One region of the Mesobacillus subterraneus genome, then DNA from elsewhere that is predicted to be linked to it. Evidence: riboswitches for the same ligand, from Rfam matches in the RefSeq annotation. Region 1 holds a riboswitch; the other holds the start of a gene.
What was found. A riboswitch is a leader RNA that binds a small molecule or an ion and turns the genes downstream of it on or off. The one in region 1 is predicted to bind S-adenosylmethionine.
Positions count from the first base shown of each region.

Region 1 (3,214 bases):
ACACCTTCCCTGATCGAAATCGTTCGATCAAGGACTGATTCTTTTATATCGTCCCATCCTTCAGGGCCAAATTGATTCATGATCGCGATGATATTGTCCTTTTCGGTTACGGTTCCGTCGAAGTCACAAAAAATGACTGGATGGGTCATTTCGCCACTACCTCGGCTGAACCCCAAACGCCTAAAGCAATTTTCAACTCTTCAAAATCAAGCGTGCCCTCTTCAAGCGTTTTTCCTTGTAATACGGTTTCAATTGCCTGCCTGAAAGCCTTGCCGCCCCCCTGTGCTCCACCAGGATGACCATGTACGCCTCCGCCGGCATTAATGATTGAATCCACTCCGAAATCTTTTATAAGCAATGGGACCATTCCGGGATGTATACCTGCTGATGGAACCGGGAAAGTCCTGTTAAATTGATCTTCAGCAGTCAGTGCTTCAGCAATGGAGATCGCCTGCTGCTTTTCGAGCGCCACACTTCCATAAGGTGAAGGGAACAGTGAGAAGTCTGCTCCTGCATAGCGGAGTAATTTCCCCAGAAGCAAAGAATATGAAAAGCCATATTCATCAGCTGATGCCAACGCACCGCTGACTGCCGGGTGAGCCATGATTGGTATACCAATTTCTTCATCTTCCCTAAGTTCCTGCAAAACATCTAAACCGTAGGCGAACACATTGAACAACAGCGCATCGGCTCCCAGCTCAGACGCTTTTCGCGCTTTATCCCTAAGCTGTGCAGTCCTTCCTGTCAGGTTTGCAGCATATAAAGTTCTTTGACCAGTAGATTCATAGACTTCATCGAGAACCTGTTTCCCAAGAGTGATCCTCTTTTCAAAAGGAGTAAGTTCATTCTCAAAAAGAATTTCATCATCCTTAATTAAATCGACTCCTCCCAGACTCTGTTCTTTTAGCTGTTTTAACAGAAACTCCATATCACGTCCGATGACACCTTTGAAAATGCTCATAAGCAATGGCCTGTCATAAACGCCAATCTTTTCCCTTATTCCTTCAATCCCATAGCGCGGACCGGGAAATTCTTTCTTTAATTCTTCTCCAAATTCAAGATCTACCAGCTTTACCTTGCCATCAAGCGATAGTTTTCCAAATACCGTTGTGAGGATTGCTGGGAGATCTGGCGAAAAATTAAGGGCAGGATAAGCGATCTTGATTGTCGCCACTGTGTCTGAATTGGTGTTCACGCCAGAACCTTCTACAGAAACAACTCTTCCCTTATGTTTTTTTAATTGTTTTTGGTCCAGTTCAGGTAGATCTGTCCAAGATCCCACTGTCAGCCCAAGCGCGATCCCCTCTGCTTTTTTCTCCGGGTTATGTTTTGCATCATGGACTATGTATGTCGCTGTAATTTCACTCATGTAGATCAATCCTTTCAGTTAGAAAAGCGCAAGCGCCTTGTCCAGCCCCGACAAGCGTTGGAGGGCTGACCAGTGAAGTCGTTCTTTGACTTCATTGAGCGGACCGAAATCGAAAAGTATAGGCGACTGCCCAACTCCGACAAGCGTTGGAGGGCCTGACAGTGAAGTCGCTCTTTGACTTCATTGGCAGGACCGAAACGTCTCGAGGAGTTAGGAGCCGCAGCTAGACAACGATCGAGGGGCTAGGCGCTGGAGCTAGACATTAATATAAGTGCAAAAAAACCATAAAAAAACCATAAAAAAACCTCTTCACAAAGAAGAGGTTAGAAAATACACTAAACTCTTCTCATCTTTCAGCTTTCGCTGCAAGAATTAGCACCGTGCCCAGCTAAATGCTGGATCGGTTGCCGGGCTTCATCGGGCTCGTCCCTCCGCCTGCTCTTGATAAGAAAATAATTTAATCAAGTTATTTAATTGGTTAAAGTAAATTTGTTAATTAGGATTATGTCAGGTTAATAATTCAATGTCAACTATTTTTTGAAAATTCCCAAGCTTTCTATTCTGCTGACAGCTTCTTGCAATCTTGCCTCAGAACTCAGTAAGCCAACCCTCACAAAGCCCTCTCCATGTTCACCAAACCCAACACCTGGAGCAACTGCTATATGTGCTTTTTCAAGTAAAAAATCTGCAAATTCAACCGAAGTGAATTGTTCCGGAACCTTAAGCCAGGCAAAAAACGAACCTTTTGGAGCAGTGACGTGCCAGCCAATATTTTTCAATCCGTCAATAAGGACATTTCTTCTTGATTCGTATAAATCATTCAAATCAGCCACACATTCTTGCGGCCCTAGTAATGCTTCTGCTGCAGCTTCCTGAACAGCACCAAACAAGCTGACATACATATGGTCCTGAAGCAAGTTAATTGCAGCAATCACGCTCTTGTTCCCCGCTGCAAAGCCAACACGCCAACCAGCCATATTATACGTTTTTGAAAGCGTATAAATTTCAATTCCAACCTCTCTGGCACCCTCTGACTGTAAAAAGCTTTGTGGTCTTTTTCCTTCAAAGCCAATCGCTCCATACGCGAAATCATGGACAACACAAATTTCATTTTTTCGGGCCAGCTCGATTGTCTGATCAAAAAATTCCTGATGCGCCACTGCGCCAGTAGGATTATTTGGGTAGTTGAGAAACATCAGTTTTGCTTGTTCCAAATCGTCTGCACTTAATAAGGCATAATCAGGCAGAAACTCATTCTCCTCTTTTAATGGCATTGTCACCATCTTTGCCTTTGCAAGTTCAACTCCAGATATGTAGTCAGGATAGCCGGGGTCAGGAACAAGGATTGTGTCCCCCGGATTCAACAAACATTGAGGAATTTCAACGAGGCCAGCCTTGCCACCAAATAGGATGGCAATTTCTTCTTCTGGGTCAAGATTGACTCCATACTCCCTTTTATAAAAACCTGCTGCAGCTTCTTTTAATGAGCTCAATCCCCTAAACGGCGAATACTTATGATTAGCTGGGTTTTCTCCAGCTTGCTTCAACTTTTCAACGATGTGCTGTGGTGTCGGCTGGTCAGGGTTTCCCTGTCCAAGATTTATAACGTCTGCCCCTTTTTCAGTATATATGCCCACTTTTTGCACGAGTGAAGCAAAAAACTGCTTGGGCAGGCTTTTCAATAAATTTGATTGTGAAAATTCCATTTTCTCACCTGCTTAGAAAATATATTAGTATGTAAAAATTTTAATTTGAAATTCTAGTCACAAATGATATAACGTAAATAGTAACTTGTAAAGATATAATTTTCAGAAAGTATGGCGGTGATGAATGATGAAATATAAA
Region 1 covers NZ_CP129019.1:2,756,896-2,760,109, forward strand. Annotated here, with positions in the region: gene LC048_RS14400 (2-hydroxy-3-keto-5-methylthiopentenyl-1-phosphate phosphatase) at 1-149, opposite strand, end outside; gene mtnW (2,3-diketo-5-methylthiopentyl-1-phosphate enolase) at 146-1,369, opposite strand; SAM riboswitch class I at 1,713-1,820, opposite strand; gene LC048_RS14410 (pyridoxal phosphate-dependent aminotransferase) at 1,900-3,075, opposite strand; gene LC048_RS14415 (carbon-nitrogen family hydrolase) at 3,203-3,214, shown strand, end outside.

Region 2 (3,214 bases), 2.1 Mb from region 1:
GCCGTGCTCATCATCACCAATCAGGCGTCGGTTGTTATCAGCTGATAAAGTTGTCTTTCCTGTTCCTGAAAGACCAAAGAACAATGCAACGTCGCCTTCGCGTCCCACGTTTGCAGAGCAGTGCATGGAAAGGATACCGTTTTCAGGCAGCAAATAGTTCATCACGGAGAAAATCGACTTCTTCATTTCACCCGCATATTCTGTTCCGCCAATTAACACGACGCGCTGTTCGAAGGATACGATGATGAAAGTCTCGGAATTCGTTCCGTCTACTTTTGGATCTGCTTTGAAAGTTGGAGCAGAAATAACCGTGAATTCAGATTCATGATCAACCAGCTCTTCCTCCGTTGGTCGGATGAACAATTGATGAGCGAAAAGGTTGTGCCAGGCGTATTCATTGATAACCTGGATTGGAAGCTGATATTTCTTATCAGCACCCGCAAATCCTTTGAATACAAATACTTCTTCTTTTTCTTTAAGGAAGTTCAATACCTTATTATATAGTTTTGTAAAAGATTCCTCGGAAATCGGCTGGTTGACAGAGCCCCAGTCAATTTTGTCCTTAACGGATTCTTCCTCGACAATGAATTTATCTTTAGGTGAACGGCCAGTATACTTACCAGTGGTTGCTCTTACGGCACCAGTTGAAGTCAGGAGCCCTTCGTTTCGGTTCAAGACTTTTTCAACAAGCTGGGGAACAGATAACTGCACCTTTACATTGTTTCCTTTTAATAATGCTGAAAGTTCATTTGATATTCCTACAACATTCATCGGAGAATACCTTCCTTTTTTATAGATTCTAGATTTGAATATTAACCTCGAGAAATGTCCAGCGCCAGCGCCTAGCCCCTCGAGTCGCTTGTCTAGCTGCGGCTCCTAACTCCTCGAGACGTTTCGGTCCTGCCAATGAAGTCAAAGAGCGACTTCACTGTCAGGCCCTCCAACGCTTGTCGGAGTTGAGCAGTCGCCTCCGCTTTTCGAATTGTCTAGTGTCGCCTCCTAGAAACTCCGAAACTTCAACTCCGCCGGCAGAAGCAAAAAGCGCTTCTTTGTCGGAGTCTCCAGTTTCTGCGTTTCTGGACAGTCGGCTATACTTTTCGAGTTCAGTCCTGCCCATGAAGTCAAAGAACGACTTCACTGTCAGGCCCTCCAGCGCTTGTCGGAGTTGAGCAGTCGCCTCCGCTTTTCGAGTTCGGTCCGCCCAATGAAGTCAAAGAACGACTTCACCGGTCGACCCTCCAGCGCTTGTCGGGGCTGAACAAGGCGCATTTGCATTTCTTGTAAGTTTAATATTTTGTAAGTGTTTACATCTCGGTATTAGTATAACACATTCGTTTAATTAATCTATACTAATGACTCGAAAAAATACCTTGTACCTACCTTGCGTTATATAATTCTTTCTTTATATAGTCAAGCAAAAAGAAGCATTATGAGGCCATTTTATTATACAAAAAAACTTTCAACAACAATCGACAAATTTACCGAGAAAATCATTGACATGCAATTGTAGTTTCGTTATGATTTGGTCTTGAACGGATACTCTCTTATCCCGAGCTGGTGGAGGGACAGGCCCAATGAAACCCAGCAACCTGCAGACGTGAAAAAACAGCTTTGTCATGCTGTGCTATTTCCGGGCAAAGGTGCTAACCTGACGCAAGGGAACTGCCCTTGAACGATAAGAGCGAAAGGCGCGGATTTAAGCTTAAACCTTTCCTCTAAGTTGGAGAGGTTTTTTATATTGCTTTTTTCTGTCCAAATGCATGAAAATGCTATCGGACTGCCTTCTTAGGTGTCATTGCTCCCGTGGGTGAAAATTAGGAAAAAAAAGAATTTCATCATGAATCCTAAACAAATTTTTCTAATAAAAACTCAGCGTTTATTTCATACTACATAGGGAATGAGTACCGTATCAACCCGAGGTCTGTATTGGGACAGCCTCGATCAATTTTTATAAATAAGGGAGGAACTCAGATGTCAAACAAACGCCGTTTGTTCACTTCTGAATCAGTAACAGAAGGCCATCCGGATAAAATTTGCGACCAGATTTCTGACGCGATTTTGGACGCGATCCTTGCAAAGGATGCTAACGCACGTGTTGCTGCTGAAACATCAGTTACTACAGGCCTTGTACTAGTTGCAGGGGAAATTACGACATCTACATATGTAGATATTCCGAAAATTGTTCGTGAAACAGTGAAGGAAATTGGCTACACTCGTGCTAAATATGGTTTCGACTCTGAAACTTGCGCCGTTTTAACTTCCATTGACGAGCAATCTGCTGATATCGCTATGGGCGTTGACCAGGCTCTTGAAGCACGTGAAGGCCAAATGTCAGATGAAGAAATCGAAGCAATCGGAGCTGGAGACCAGGGATTGATGTTCGGTTTTGCGTGCAACGAAACAAAAGAGCTTATGCCTCTTCCGATTTCACTGGCACATAAGATTTCTCGCCGCCTGACTGAGGTTCGTAAGGAAGAAATCCTTCCATATCTTCGTCCAGACGGAAAAACTCAAGTAACAGTTGAATACGATGAGAACGACAAGCCTGTCCGCATCGATACAATCGTTATCTCAACTCAGCACCATCCAGAGGTATCGCTTGAGCAAATCCAGCGCAATCTGAAAGAACATGTCATCAATCCTGTTGTACCAGCAGAATTGATCGACGAGAACACAAAATACTTCATCAACCCAACTGGCCGTTTCGTAATCGGCGGACCACAGGGTGATGCAGGTCTTACTGGCCGCAAAATCATCGTTGACACTTACGGCGGATACGCTCGCCACGGCGGGGGCGCATTCTCTGGTAAGGATCCGACAAAAGTTGACCGTTCCGCTGCATACGCTGCACGTTACGTTGCGAAGAACATCGTAGCTGCTGGCCTTGCTGAAAAAGTTGAAGTTCAGCTAGCTTACGCAATCGGCGTTGCTCGTCCAGTATCCATTTCAATCGATACATTCGGAACAGGCAAAGTGAGCGAAGATGTATTGATCGACGTTGTTGAAAGCAACTTCGACCTTCGTCCGGCTGGTATCATCAACATGCTTGACCTGCGCAAGCCAATCTACAAGCAGACAGCTGCTTATGGACACTTCGGCCGTTCTGACGTTGACCTTCCATGGGAGCGTACAGATAAGGCTGAGGTACTTCGCACTCAAGCTCAAGGAAAATAAATTCAAAAGGGAGTTGCATAGAAATATGTAACTCCCTTTA
Region 2 covers NZ_CP129019.1:626,184-629,397, forward strand. Annotated here, with positions in the region: gene pckA (phosphoenolpyruvate carboxykinase (ATP)) at 1-771, opposite strand, end outside; gene LC048_RS03130 (hypothetical protein) at 932-1,138, opposite strand; SAM riboswitch class I at 1,542-1,682, shown strand; gene metK (methionine adenosyltransferase) at 1,972-3,174, shown strand.
Region 2: it holds a riboswitch for S-adenosylmethionine, as region 1 does, so the genes downstream of both, metK (methionine adenosyltransferase) here and mtnW (2,3-diketo-5-methylthiopentyl-1-phosphate enolase) in region 1, are expected to answer to the same signal.